2 regions of the Vibrio sp. 10N genome follow, and region 2 is predicted to be linked to the other one. Evidence: predicted binding sites of a transcription regulator. Region 2 holds the regulator's gene; the other holds the start of a gene.

Region 1 (7,575 bases), on a different contig from region 2:
TGCACATTGCAATCGCTTTACAGCCATTTTCAGCGGCACATGAGTAAAGCGCGTTCACTTCCATTTCTACCCCCAGTACACCGTACTTAGCCATAAGCTCGTACATATCAAAATCTGGACGATAGAACAGATCAGAAGAGAACACCTGACCCACGCGGTAGCTCATGTCGGTTTCGCTTAGCACGGAAACACAGTTTTGCAGCATGTTGAAGTCAGCGAGCGCGGCGTAGTCGTGATCACGGAAACGAATGCGGTTGATTTTAGAGTCCGTCGATGCTCCCATTGCGACGATAACGTCTTTCAGTTTTACATCGTCATGAATGGCACCACAGCTGCCGATTCGAATGAAGTTCTTAACGCCGAATTCAGTCATTAACTCATGAAAGTAGATCGTCGCAGAAGGGCCACCCATACCGTGAGCCATAACAGAAATCTCTTTACCTTGGTAAGTACCGGTATAGCCGTACACGTTGCGAACATCGCTCACCAAACGTGGATTTTCTAGGTAAGTTTCAGCAATCAACTTAGCGCGAAGTGGGTCACCTGGCATTAGAATCGTTTCTGCAAAGTCACCTTTGTTCGCATTAATATGTGGAGTAGGCATGGAGTTTTTCCTTAAGACAGAGTGATAAGCAGGCCAGCGATAGTGCCTGACATTAAGTTCGCTAGAATGGCACCAAATAGTACACGTGGGCCAATTTCAACAAGCAGAGGACGACGCTCTGGGTTCATAGCGCCAATTCCGCCAATCACCATGGCGAGCGAGCCAATGTTGGCAAAGCCGCACAGGCTAAAGGCAATGATAGCTTGAGTCTTTGCTGACAAGGTTTCGCTGACTTCAACAAAGCTCATGTAAGCAACAAATTCGTTTACGGCAATCTTTTTACCAATAAGAGCACCCGCGGTAACCGCTTCGCTCCACGGCACCCCCATTAGGAATGTAAGCGGTGACAGGATATAACCGATAATCAGTTCAAGGCTTGCGTTCTCGAAGCCCGCTAGCCCACCAAGACCAGAAATAATGCCGTTAAGTAACGCGACTAGCGCAACAAAAGAGATGACGAGTGCGGTTACGGTTGCTGCTTGGTGCATACCAACTAGAGAGCCTTCTGTAATCGCATCGAGTAGCGATTTTGGAGCGTCTTTGTCGTCAACTTTGATGGCTTTGTCAGTAGTCACGTCCTCGGTTTGTGGACATAGCAGCTTCGCAAACAGCAGGCCAGCGGGCGCTGTCATAAAACATGCGGTAATAATGTACTTTGGATCCACACCTAAGCTGATATAGCCAATCATAGTACCACCAGCGACACTCGCGAGACCGCCAGTCATGACTGCGAACAGCTCCGAGCGAGTCATATTTTTAACCAGTGGGCGAATCATAGATGGCGCTTCAATAGGACCAACAAAGATGTTGGCGGTTGCGCTAAGTGATTCCGCTTTTGACGTTCCTAGTAGTTTGGTTAGTACCCCACCAATGACGTTGATCAGCGTTTGCATGATGTTGAGGTAGTACAGTGCAGAAATAAGTGCCGAAATAAAGATGATGACACAAAGTACGTTGATAACGAAAATGAAGCCCATTTCGAACTTACCTAAGCCACCAAAAGCGAATGCTAGACCTTCATTAGCGTAGGAAATAACGTGATTAACGCCATTCGACATGCCTTGCAAAATTTGCTCACCAAGCGGGACAAACATAACGAAGGCACCAAAACCAATTTGTGCAGTAAGGGCAAGTAGGACAGTACGTTTATTGATGGCTTGGCGGTTTTCAGAGAAAAGAAAACCAACGGATAGCAGTGCGATGATTCCGACAATGCTCATAAGTAGTGACATGATACAGCTCTTTCATGTGTTACCTAGCAATGTCCGTATTAAATAGGTAGTAATAAATCTAAGTGATCGCACTTGTCTCAAGTATTAAGTGCGTGTGTATAAATAACACTCACTGATCAGACTTATTTGGCATAAGAACAGATGTGGATTCGAGTCATTTTATAGCGGAGCATTATTGGTGCTCTGTAGAAACGCTTCACCATATTTGAAGCTTATACAAAATGCCTGACAGTAAGTCCCCAATTTGGGGTGAGCGGATTCTATAGAAAGGTTTTTGCGATTGCAACCGTTTGCTTTTTACTATTTCACCGGTTTGAGAAATTTCTGCGTTCAACTCTGGCATTCTTGAATCGTAAACTTTATGATGCGCGACCAAGATACGGGATCGTGCGCGCTGATGTCAGTTATGCAGATTGGCTGCGGATAAGTTAGACTCTGAATATCCAGCGTTTGTCCCCATCATTCACCATAAAAAGGTCCATGCCATGAGCTCGAAACAAGAACTCCAGAAACTGAATAACCGCCTAGATAAGTGCAAGCACAAGCTAAATGGAGCTAAAGCTCGTGGTGACAATGAAATGATTTCGCGTTTTACCGATGAAATTGACAAGATGACCAAGAAACTGGCTCAACTAAAGCACAAGCAAAGCTACGACATGAACAAAGAGCGTAAGAGTTTGCTGGACATGCCTTTCTCTCGTGAAATCACCAAAGCAGAGCAGGCGGATATGGGTAAGTTGAAAAAGTCTGTGAAAGGCTTGGTTGTTGTTCACCCAATGACGAAAATCGGCAAAGAGCTGAAGTTAAAGGTAATGACGGGTTACGCGCCAAAGCCATTCTAATGATGGATTGATTTACCCAAAGGGCGTACGTGGATAGCGTGCGCCTTTTTTATAGCTGAATCATTGATATCACTGTAGATAGTAGTGAGGAGCGTTGTGATACTGCTCACGGCTTCACGATTAAGCCACTGAAGCAAGGTATCATGTTTGTTGCAAATTGTTTCGTTTTAATGCCTTTAAAATCAATGTCATACATTGAAAGCCTCTTCCTTTGAGCAGATTTTACCTGTTAATTTTCATCTACGCCTACTGCCTAACCCAACAGAAACCCAGTGGAGGATGACGTCCTCACTTTTTTCAATCACTATAATTTTGTTTAGTAACGTAATTCGAACAATAAAGGCGATTCTAATGTCTAGTACAAACACCAGTCAGAGTAACGTGATGCTACATGCGTTTGATTGGCCCTATGCTTTAGTCACTGAGCGTGCTCAAGAAATCAAAGCCTCTGGGTATAAGACAGTGCTTGTGTCACCGCCAATGAAATCCTACCGTGGTGATAAGGAAGTCTTGTGGTGGCAGCTTTATCAACCTCAAGATTACCGTGTTATCGACAATAAGTTAGGTAATACCGAAGACTTTAAGGCGATGATGACAACACTCAATGAGCTCGATATTTGGGTTTATATTGACGTGGTGTTCAACCATATGGCGAATGAATCGAGCTTGCGTCTTGATCTCCAGTATCCAAGCCAATCGGACATGAGTTGTTATCAAGAGCACTCTAGCTATTTTGAACAGCAGAAACTGTTTGGTGACTTAAGTGAGCCGCTGTTTACCGAAGAGGATTTTGTTGAAGCCTTTGGCATCGAGAACTGGAAGGATCGCTGGGAAGTGCAAAATGGCCGTTTGACCGGTGGGCCTGAAGATCCTGGGCTACCAACGCTGCGTACCAGCGAACATGTGATTGCTCAGCAACAGGCGTATTTATTGGCGATGAAAGATCTTGGCGTGCGTGGCTATCGCATTGATGCGGCAAAGCACCTAACTCTTGAGCACATCAAAAAGGTGTTTACCGATGAGATCACCGAAGGCATGCATGTGTTCGGAGAGATCATTACTGATGGTGGTGCAACTGAGGAAGAGTACGAACTGTTCCTTCAGCCGTACCTTGAAGAGACAAGATTGGCGGCGTACGACTTTCCGCTGTTCAAAACCATTTTTGAAGCCTTCTCATCCAAAGAGGGGAGCTTAACCTCATTGATTGATCCTTATTGCTTCGGCCAAGCCCTGACTCATGAGCGCTCAATTACCTTTGTGACAACTCATGATATTCCAAACAACGATGTATTTAGTGACATGGTTATGGAAGAGCAGGATGAGTGGCTGGCATATGTCTACATTCTTACTCGTGGTGAAGGTGTGCCACTCATATACAGTGACCTCGATCCAAGTGGTATTACCGGTAAGCAGGGTCTACCAAGGTGGGTGGATGGATGGAAAGATCCTAAGCTTGCGAAGTTGATTCATTTCTACCACACCGTGCATGAAGCGACAGCTGAGATCATTGAGGCGAATGAAGATCTGCTGGCATTTAGCCGAGGTGATAAAGGTGTCGTGGTGATCAACAAGTCATCACGCAGTAAGGTGGTCGCTTTAAATCAAACTAATGCATTGAGTTCGATCTTTTCTGATGCTGTGGTTGAAGCGGGCGGTGCACTGCATATTGAGCCGATGAGCGCTGAGGTACTAGTGTCGGTTTAAGTTGATGGCTTTCAATATACCGAACGGATACAAAAAGCCCTCGCTATATTGCGAGGGCTTTTTCGTTGTGGCTATCTACTATTCCGTGTAGCGAGTAAGTAGCTCAATGGCGTAATGCATACGCTCATGGTCAATTTCTTGCTTCGGTAATAGACGGTTAGTACCATCTTTCACTTCGTACAGTCCGTTACCTTTGAGCGAGAAGATCTTGTCTTTTGAGACTACAGCGTAGTCACCATAGTCTGCAACGATGGTGTAAGGACGATCAACAAACTCGCCGTAGAGATCTTCACCAACCGCATAATCCTCGATATCGTTAGTCACACCTAGGTAATTTTTCATGATGGTCGGCACAAAGTCATAGTGCGTAGTCAGCTTATCTTGTGGCCACTGGTTGGCTTCTTTATCGACGCCTGCACCAATCATAATAAATGGTACTTTGATTTGAGCTTCGGTGAAGTTGCCGTTGTGGCCCCAGAAGTTTTGGCCGTTATCATTGAGCTCTTCACCGTGGTCACCAGTAATCACGATCAGTGTATCGTCATAGGTGCCTTCCGCTTTTAACTTGGCAACTACTTCTTTGATTTTGCTATCAACAAAGTGAGTACTTGTGCGGTAGCGGTTGAAGATAGGCTCAGGATCGGAGTCGTTACTGCGTACGAATGGGTTGTTTGGGCCAGACATCGGCTCAAACTTCGGCTCATAATCCGCTGGGAAAATAAACCCATGCGGCGCATCAAAGAACAAAAATGAGAAAGTTGGTTTTGACTTATTGACGTCATACCAAGTCATCCAATCATCAACCAGTTCGATATCACGTTCCGCAGCGTTGCCTTTGCTCTTACCACGAATACGCAGATTCGGGATGTTGGCGAAGATAGTACGGTTGAATTCTGGAGACTCGATGTGTGCCGATGTAAACACACCAATCTCGTAGTTGAGTTCTTGCAATCGATCCATCAACAGTGTTGGACGTTGGTTCGCCAGCATTGGGTGCCAATATGGACCAGGCAAGCCGTAGAATAGGCCAAATGTCCCCATTCGAGTTGCGTTACCCGATGAGTAGTGTTTATCGAATGACAACCCCTCGTTGGATAAGTCGTAAACGGTTGGCATGTACTCTTGTGTCACGGTATCTGGGCGCCAAGAATCGATCAGAATCAACATGATGTTCTTTGGCTGCGATGGTGCCTCACCTGCGATTGGATTAACCGGGTAGTTTAGACCACCTTGTACTTTCGGCGCTTTTGCTTGGTTTCGCTCAAGCTCTTCTCGGTCTAGCCAACCCTTCTCCATTAGGAGTGAGTTCGCAATAGTTGGGTAGAATAAAGGAAGGTACTGGTTCACAAACATCACTGGCTGATAAGTTTTCGCCGCAGCCCAAATATGGATACCGTGGCTTGCCAATGTTGTGGCAATAAACAGTGGGAAAAATACTTTGCGAAGTTTTTTGGTCAATGTGAAGCTGCGAAGCTCCATTTTGCTCAGTGCCCACCATTGCAACGCAAATACAGCGCCAAGGCCAACAACCAGCATTAACCAGGCAGACCAAGGGAATTCAACAATCTGTCCTGACATCACCATGGAGAGAACTGGGTAGTTCAGGTGGAAGCGGTAGAAGCCAAACACCATGGTGTCGACGAACAAAAAGCCCAGGGCAATGGTTGCGATAAGAGCCAGTATTGGGCGTTTTAGCTTGAGAGGCAGGAAGCAAACAATCAAACCAACAAGCCAGAATACCAACGCAAGCAGCGCCATGTGGCTGAATAAACTGGTTACGGCAAACGAGAACTGAAGTCCATCGAAGGGCAGGTCAGGGAAATAGAGAAAATAACGCGCGCCAATGAGCGTCGCAAGCAATGCATTGAGAATCCAAAACTCGTAGTAAGGACTCAGCTTTGATTTTAAAAACGTAAGCATGTTCAATAGACCAAAATGTAAAATCTAATTCTGTCGCACGTCGACAAGGCCGCATATTGTACGTGAGCTAGAAGGAGATTGAAACTTTTGCAGGTCAGAGGGATGTAGAATGTTACAAATTATTGATGACGGTAATATGCCCTACACCATGCTATTTGGTGCTTCTGGTGTAGGGTGATCTGCTGAAATGGTCGTAATTAAGCCAACGAAATTAGCTTATTCACAAGTTTATCTATCCCACTTGCAGCTTCTGAAATGCTGTTTGCTAGCATATAAGCAGGCGTCGACAGTACTTTGTTATTCTCATCATAAACAAAATCGTCAACAGTACACTCAATATGGTGTCCACCTAGCGCATTAAAGCCCTCCGCAGTACCGGCATCACTGCCGATGGTACCGGACACAGATTCTGGGTAAATCATCGGGATGATAACAGGGGCAATGCACAAGTAACCGGCAGGCTTATTCGCTTGCTTGAAAGCGCGACAAGCGGAAGCAACGCCTGCGTTAATGGAACACTCAGCGCCATTGATGGCAAAGTCGGTCAGATTTTTGGCTGCACCAAAGCCGCCTGGTACAAGCAGTGCATCGTAATCGTCGACGTTAAGCTTTTCGACATCTTCAATATTGCCACGCGCGATCCGGGCCGCTTCAACCAAGACATTGCGCGACTGTTCCATTTCTTCGCCGGTGATATGGTTAATGACATGATATTGCTCTACGTTTGGGGCAAAGCAGTGCCACGTTGCTCCCGCTTTTTCTATGGCATGCAAGGCCAGAACAGATTCATGGATTTCAGCACCATCAAATACGCCAGAACCACTTAGGATGACCGCTATTTTTTTCATATTGTTTGACCTCAAGTCTTTGCAAAGATCGCCAACTAAATCTCCAAACGTGCTGTTTGTTTGGGAGGGATATTAGGTAAATAATAGTCGACTATACAGATACTTGGAGTCACAACCTTAAATAATGTGCTCTGGTCAGCAAAAGTTTGCAGGTGAGTAGAGGTACGCCACTAAGTGTGGTGAGCTGATGGGACAGTGATAGTGAGCGTTAAACAAAGCAAAGCGCTAGAGCCATTGTGATCAAGCCGTCGTGTGACCGCGATGGAAAGATGCGACTCCCAGTTTAGTTGGTGTGTAACATCTTGTTAGCGCTTTATCTATGTGGTGACTTGGTAGCTGTTCATATTGGCTGAGGTTGTCTGCACTGAGTCGTCGTTTTTGGTCGACAAACCGAATACACCAGCGGTGATAAATGCAGACAGATA
Region 2 (7,575 bases):
TTAGTCAGTTTCACCGGATCGCCACTGTTTGTTAGTGAACGTCGTTGTTTATCAAACGTCCATTCTCCAAAGTGAATAACGTGTTCACTCTCAACCGACTGCTCTAGCACCGGCTGTTTGCGCGCCAATGAGATGCGCCATAGTAAATTCTTAACTCTAACCAACAGCTCACGCAGCTCAAAAGGCTTAGTTACATAATCATCCGCGCCCATCTCAAGCCCAACGATACGGTCAATACTATCGGTGCGACCAGTGACGAGAATAATGCCAATATCAGACTGACTACGCAGCTCTCTCGTCAGCATTAGGCCGTCTTCTTTTGGCAGGTTAATATCAAGCATAACTAGGTCAATACTCGACTCTTGCAAAACTTGACGCATTTCATTGCCATCTTGGGCTTCACTAACCAAATACCCTTCATTTTCGAAATAGCCAGCGAGCTTACTGCGAGTGACTACGTCATCTTCTACAACCAAAACGTGATATTTCATATCGGTACTATCTCAATCTGTAATGACTGGGGCATTCTATTCATAACCATTCACAATTCTAGTCTACACCGCCGTCAATAAGCACAAACCTACTTTTTTTTTGATTCAAGACAACCAAAACCATCGAACGCCATATGCAACAAATACCCAAGTACAATTTGGGCGCGTAAATTAATTTTTATCATATTTTTTAATAAATTAACTTATTTATTCATATTATCCGTTATTGCTGTTCATCTTTATTGGCTAGAATAGAAGGTATCATTTTTGGAGACGATACAAATGCAAGAAATCAAAGCATTTAATGAACAACGTGCGGAAATCTATTGGTGGCTGTCCAGCCTATTTGCTTCAGAGCTGACCGAAGATGAGCTAAACAAATATCACAGCCCAGAGATACGTTCGTTTCTAACAGGCCTAGGTGAAAACCCATCCCTCTCTGAGCCGATAAAAACTTTCACCGATGCACTAAATCGCTTACAAGTTCGTGAAGATGCCCAGCTAGAGCTCTCAGCAGACTTCTGCGATCTCTTTTTGAAGTCCGATAAACATGGCGCACTGCCTTATGCCTCTATGTATATTGGTAAGTCCGGCTTGCTTAATGACCAACCAGCACAGGACATGACAGACCTTCTGACAAAGCACGGTGTTGCCGTTAATCAAGATCTGAATGAACCCGCTGACCATCTCGCAATTGAGCTCGACTTTTTGGGCAATCTCATAATCCGCTCCAACGAGCTGGAAAATGAAGCGCACATGAACACCGCGATGACCGAGCAAGCAGACTTCATTAATACCTATTTAATGAGCTGGTTGCCTCAGTTCGTTCAAAAATGCCAACAGTTTGATGAATTTGGTTTTTACGCAGCTGCGGCAAGTTTATTGCACGCTTTCTGTCAGCTCGACCTTACCTATCTTTTGGATGAAAACGACTAGCTAACATGTGGCGCAAAAGGGTTTTCCGCTCTCTATGAGTCAATTTTGCGCCTTAGTTATAAATTTCTAGGATAAATGATTGCCAGCTCACTAAGCTGCGACTACAATTCGCCGTTTAAATGCAATCACCCAACGGCATTACAATTAGACGCCCCTTTCCGGTGCCGACTTTGAGCCATACGCTCAAACTTTGCCTTGGCTTGCATACACTTGCCGGTTCCCGCCTTTAAATTCGTATTTTCACAAAAGTGCTGGAACCACTAAAATGAAAGCGGCACAAACGTTAATTCAACGTTAAACCTATAAGCCGCGACTAATAGGATATCACTATGGCAACCATTAAAGATGTCGCCCGACTTGCTGGCGTTTCAACGACCACAGTATCCCATGTAATTAATAAGACTCGCTTTGTTGCAGAAGCAACACAAGAAAAAGTGATGGCGGCGGTTAATGAGCTCAATTACGCCCCAAGTGCGGTTGCTCGTAGCTTGAAATGCAACTCGACCAAGACCATTGGCATGCTGGTTACGCAGTCGACCAACTTATTTTTCTCAGAAGTCATCGATGGTGTGGAAAGTTACTGCTATCGCCAAGGCTATACTCTCATTTTGTGTAACACAGGCGGTGTTTACGAGAAGCAACGTGACTACATCCGCATGCTTGCCGAAAAGCGTGTTGATGGCATTTTGGTGATGTGCTCAGACTTAACCGAAGAGCTCCTTGAAATGCTTGACCGCCATGCTGATATTCCTAAGGTAATCATGGATTGGGGCCCAGAGAGCTCGCAAGCAGATAAGATCATCGATAACTCGGAAGAAGGTGGCTATCTAGCAACTAAGTTCTTGATTGAAAAAGGTCATACCGATATTGCTTGCCTAAGTGGCCACTTAGAGAAAGCTGTCTGCCAAGAGCGCATCATTGGTTACAAGCGTGCACTGGTGGAAGCCGGTATCGAAATGAAAGAAGATCGCATTTTAGAAGGTAACTTTGAATGTGATACCGCTGTAATCGCCGCGAACCGAATTGCAGCAATGGAAGAAAGGCCCACTGCAGTATTTTGCTTTAATGACACAATGGCATTCGGACTAATGAGTCGCCTTCAGCAGCTTGGCGTTCGTGTCCCTGACGACATTTCTGTTATTGGTTATGACAATATCGAACTGGCTGAATACTTTTCACCTCCGCTCACAACGGTTCACCAACCGAAGCGACGCGTCGGTAAAAATGCCTTTGAGATTCTACTAGAACGAATCAAAGATAAAGGTCACGAAAAACGCATTTTCGAAATGCACCCAGAAATTGTAGAACGTGACTCTGTCAAACCTCTTACCTAATGCTGACAAAAGTGCCGATTTCGGCACTTTTTTTTGATCTCTATTCAAAGTTTTCCCTGCCCACTGTCAATTTTTTATTCACCTCTAGGCACAAATAGTCAACCATTATTTGAACCAGTGTCACATTTTGAAAAAACAGTAATCAATAACTTACATAGTTTTCCTATATGCTATATGTGTCACGCACAGGGCAAACCATCTGAAAGGGTGGGACGCAAAGCCTCCGGCCTAAACCAATTTTTTAATTGATAGGTAGCGGGGTTGCCGATGGCAAGGGGTAAGACTCAGTTATAGCAGTGGCTTAACAGAGCTCTGACACCCGTTTGCTATACTCTCGGACCTGATTTTGGTGACACAATCAATAACACCGAGAAAAGAATAAGCATGGATAATCCTATACTAAAAGATTCAATGCAGTTATTCGCTCAGCTTGGAAGAGTAAAGTCTCGCTCCATGTTCGGCGGATTTGGCATCTTCGTAGATGATACGATGTTTGCATTAGCAGTGAACAACAAATTACATATCAGAACAGACCGCAAGACCATATCTACCTTTAAGAAACTGGGTTACAAACCATACGTTTACAAAAAGCGTGGATTTCCTGTCGTCACTAAATACTTCGCATTACCAGAAGATTGTTGGCAAGACCAAGAGGCTATCTTGGTTCACGCTAAACAAGCGCTTGAATTTGCTAAAACAGAAAAAGCGCAGCAGTCTGAGGCAAAGCCAAACCGACTAAAAGATTTACCTAACTTACGTCTGGCAACGGAGCGTATGCTCAAAAAAGCCGGTATTGAATCTGTCGGTGATTTGCAGCAGCACGGCTCTGTTGAAGCGTTCAAAGCCATTCAAAGAACCCATTCTAGCTCAGTTGGTCTGGAGTTATTGTGGGCACTTGAAGGTGCAATCAACGGAACTCATTGGTCAGTGATCCCGCAAACCAAACGTGAAGAGCTCGCTAGCTCAATCAACTAACCTTTGGTTTTAATGAGAAAAAATCAGCCTTATGGCTGATTTTTTTCGTATTAGTTGAAAGGAAAAGTTCACTGCTCCTTTCTACTAAACTAATACTAAGACATCTCAAAGGATACCGTCATGAGCAAGAAGCTGATATTGGGGCTGGTACTGGTTGCCGTCATCGTATTTTTAGGCATTAATTTTGGTCAACACCTCACGCTCGAGAACGCCAAAGCGCAGCAAGCCGCGCTCGCTGAGTACATCGATGCTAATTTTGTAACGGCTGCACTCACCTACTTTTTTGCCTACATCGCGATTACTGCGTTTTCGATCCCTGGCGCTGCCGTTGTCACCTTACTAGGTGCTGCTTTGTTTGGTTTTTGGACCAGTCTACTGCTGGTTTCTTTCGCAAGTACTATTGGTGCAACATTGGCATTTTTGAGCAGCCGATTCCTGCTTCGTGATTGGGTGCAAAGTAAATTTGGTTCTAAACTCGACACCATTAATAAAGGTGTGGAAAAAGACGGCGCCTTTTACCTATTCTCACTCAGACTCATCCCGGTATTCCCGTTCTTTTTGATTAACCTATTGATGGGTCTGACACCAATCCGTGCATCAAAGTACTACCTAGTTAGCCAACTTGGTATGCTGCCTGGCACTGCCGTCTACCTAAATGCAGGTACGCAACTTGCCAACATCGATAGCCTTTCTGGCATTGTGTCACCAACTGTATTGGCGTCATTTGCACTGCTAGGTTTGTTCCCGCTCATCGCTAAATGGATCATGGCTCGACTGTCTCGCTCACCGCAGGTACAAGAATAGATGAAGATTTTTATCGGCAATAACCCACCAGAGACTCACATCGTGCAGCAACAACTGGCTTCAGAGGGTATCCACTGTGAAGTGCGCGGTGAGGGTGTGTTTGGACTTAGGGGGGAAGTGCCTTTTGACGAAAGTTCACTGCCTTATGTTTGGCTGTTCGACATCGAACAATCCATGATGGCAAAAGCCATTATTAAGCAGTGGGAGTTAAAAACTCAAAATGCCAATCACGCTGATTGGCATTGCTTTGCATGTGATGAACTCAATGAGGGACAATTTGAGGTTTGCTGGAACTGTCAAACCCCAAAACCAATTAAGATGCCACTGACTTAATGAAATCTATCGAATGCTTATTGAACTCATCTGGCCTTTCAACGTTGCACACGTGACCACAATCTTTAATCTCTAAAAGTCGGCTGGACTTGTGTTCAGCCACCATCTCTTTGACCGGCTTGATAAACATATAATCTTTATCACCCATCAGATACAAAGTCGGAATTGGCAGTTCACGATCTTTGAAGTAGCGATTAAGTGGGTTCACTTCTGTTGTCAGTTGATACCAGCGCTTAAACTCTTTCTGACACAGCTTTTTCGCTTCACGAACGAATAAGTGACGAGATTCTTTTTGACCCGGCTGCGGCATCACAATATAAGCAAATAGGCTGTATAACCACATGTAAGGAATCATGTGCTTACTCCAGTTACCTATCTTCACCAAGATCTGTGAACGAGTGTTAAAACGCGTTACAGCGCCGCCTAGTACCATAGAGCGAACTCTTGAGTGCGCGAGCTCAGCTATATTGCGAACAATGATGGTACCTAAAGACATGCCAACAAAATGCGCTGACTGAATTTTCAAATGATCCAGCACGCGCACTATGTCCATGGTTACCTCTTTAAAGGTGTACTTATTGGACATGATGTCTTTTAAAAACTGATTTGACTTGCCATGACCACGAAGATCAATAAACAACAGATTGAAGTGCTCACGGTAAGCACGGATTTGCTTGAACCAGATATTTGAGCTGCCGCCTGCACCATGCACAAAAACCACCCACTCGTTGCTCGTTGGATGCTGATAAGTTTTATGGAATAACAGACTTTCTGACATAGTACTCAATACGCAAAACCTAGATGAACGATACGTTACCATAATTCCCCTGGCGACAGTCAAAAACTATCACGAATTTTGGTAAAAATGATTAATAAGTGTAGCCAAAAATGAAAAAAAGCGGCTAACGCCGCTTTCTGTATCAGTCTTATTGCTCATTGAGCGCCAAGTCGTACATCTTGATGTATTCTTTTGCCGATTCAGTCCAGCTAAAGTCTTTACGCATCGAACGCAGCTGCATTTCCTGCATCTGCTCTGGGTGCTGAAGATAAAACAGTAGTGCACGTTGAAGAACAATCAGTAACGCGTCATGGCAAGGTTCATCAAAACCAAATCCTGTTGCGTTGCTCGGATCATCATCAAAGTCTATGACCGTATCTTTAAGCCCCCCTACCTTACGTACAATAGGCAGTGTGCCGTAGGCCATGCTGTAGATCTGATTGAGGCCACACGCTTCAAATTCCGATGGCATCAAAAAGAAATCTGAGCCCGCTTCAACAAGGTGAGCAAAGCGGTTGCTGTATGCTTCAACAAACTTAAGCTTATCCGAGAACTCTTCACCAAGATCATTGAGATGAGAAGCAATTTGTGGCTCGCCAGTACCAATAATGACCACTTGAACGTCATTCTTTAAGAACTTATCCAGAATAGGCAAGATGTAATGGAAACCCTTTTGATGGGTTAAACGACATACCATCCCCACCATAGGAATATTACGCTCAGGTAAGCCAAGTTCTTGTTGCAGCGCAGTTTTGGAGGCCAGCTTGCCCGACAGCATGCTCTCTAGTTCGTCGCCATAATTGACCGGCAAAAACTCATCATGTGTTGGATTCCACTCTGTATAATCACAGCCATTTACGATGCCATGCAAGTCTTTGGAGCGGTGTACAAAGTCATCAACGAGACCATGCGAGCCAAGTGGCGTCACCAACTCAGCAGCATAATTTGGGCTCACTGCATTGATTTTATCCGCGAAGGCAATACCGGCACGTAATGTGCTCACCCAACCGTCACCATATTGCAAGAACTCCATCCCAGAAAGATGCAGCTCAGGAATAATTTCTAGCTGGCTGTATGAGAAAATACCTTTGAAGATGGCATTGTGAACCGTGAGCACTGACTTCGTACCCTGAAAGCGCGCGTCTTCGGCGTAGCGTGTTTTGAGCAGGAATGGGATGAGTCCGGTATGCCAATCGTTGGCATGGACCACCGCCGGCTTAATGCCAAGCTTTGGTAACACATCCAAACTCGCCGCAGCAAAGAAACCGAAACGTTCGCCGTTGTCGGCATAAGCTCGGTTGTGCTCAGCGTATAGCTCGGCACGATCGAAATAACGATCGCACTCGATCACATACACTTCGACCCCATCGAGATAGGTTTTTTTGACTTGATAAGGGGTATGAGGCCAGTGCTCCAGCTCAGTCGCAAGAACAAACTCATACTGATCCTTATTAGGTAATTTTTGATAGCCTGGTAGCGTGATCGCTACCTCCTTGCCAAGTTCTTGGAGCGCTTTCGGCAGAGCCTTGGCGACATCCGCCAAGCCTCCACTTTTAATCAGCCCTTGAACTTCTGAAACTGGAAACCATACGTCTATGTTTCTCATTCTAGAATCCAACTTTTGTCCCTTTTTTGATGACAACAATGCCACCTGGAGACACATGGAAACGCTTCGCGTCTAGCTCGAGATCCTCACCGATCACTGTTCCAGGGGCAATTTCAACATTTTTGTCAATGATTGCGCGCTTGATGGTACAACCCGCACCAATCTTAACGTCACCTAGAATAACAGATTCACTCACTACAGAACCAGCAGCAATATTACTTCTAAAACCCAGTACCGATTTGTAGATAGAAGAACCACGAACGTAACTACCACCAGCAATTAAGCTGTCAGTCACTTTGATTTTTTGGTGCTCTGCAT

The links. The regulator PurR, encoded in region 2, represses purine synthesis genes. The targets are predictions, from matches to a motif close to TNANGNAAACGTTTNCNTNA.
Region 1: AAA946_RS16925 (NupC/NupG family nucleoside CNT transporter) is a predicted target of PurR. The motif match lies at 2,115-2,134, and genes of this name have one in related genera.

What each region holds. Positions count from the first base shown of each region.
Region 1 is NZ_BTPM01000002.1:134,273-141,847, forward strand. Features, by position in the region: gene deoD (purine-nucleoside phosphorylase) at 1-604, opposite strand, end outside; gene AAA946_RS16925 (NupC/NupG family nucleoside CNT transporter) at 616-1,836, opposite strand; purine riboswitch at 1,979-2,076, opposite strand; gene AAA946_RS16930 (YibL family ribosome-associated protein) at 2,322-2,678, shown strand; gene AAA946_RS16935 (alpha-amylase family protein) at 3,030-4,382, shown strand; gene AAA946_RS16940 (DUF3413 domain-containing protein) at 4,461-6,302, opposite strand; gene elbB (isoprenoid biosynthesis glyoxalase ElbB) at 6,500-7,150, opposite strand; gene AAA946_RS16950 (hypothetical protein) at 7,468-7,575, opposite strand, start outside.
Region 2 is NZ_BTPM01000001.1:1,174,050-1,181,624, reverse strand. Features, by position in the region: gene torR (two-component system response regulator TorR) at 1-491, opposite strand, end outside; gene torD (molecular chaperone TorD) at 774-1,427, shown strand; gene purR (HTH-type transcriptional repressor PurR) at 1,757-2,761, shown strand; cyclic di-GMP riboswitch class I at 2,941-3,030, shown strand; gene AAA946_RS05620 (TfoX/Sxy family DNA transformation protein) at 3,146-3,736, shown strand; gene AAA946_RS05615 (TVP38/TMEM64 family protein) at 3,857-4,540, shown strand; gene AAA946_RS05610 (DUF2007 domain-containing protein) at 4,541-4,873, shown strand; gene AAA946_RS05605 (alpha/beta fold hydrolase) at 4,854-5,651, opposite strand; gene glgA (glycogen synthase GlgA) at 5,800-7,257, opposite strand; gene glgC (glucose-1-phosphate adenylyltransferase) at 7,259-7,575, opposite strand, start outside.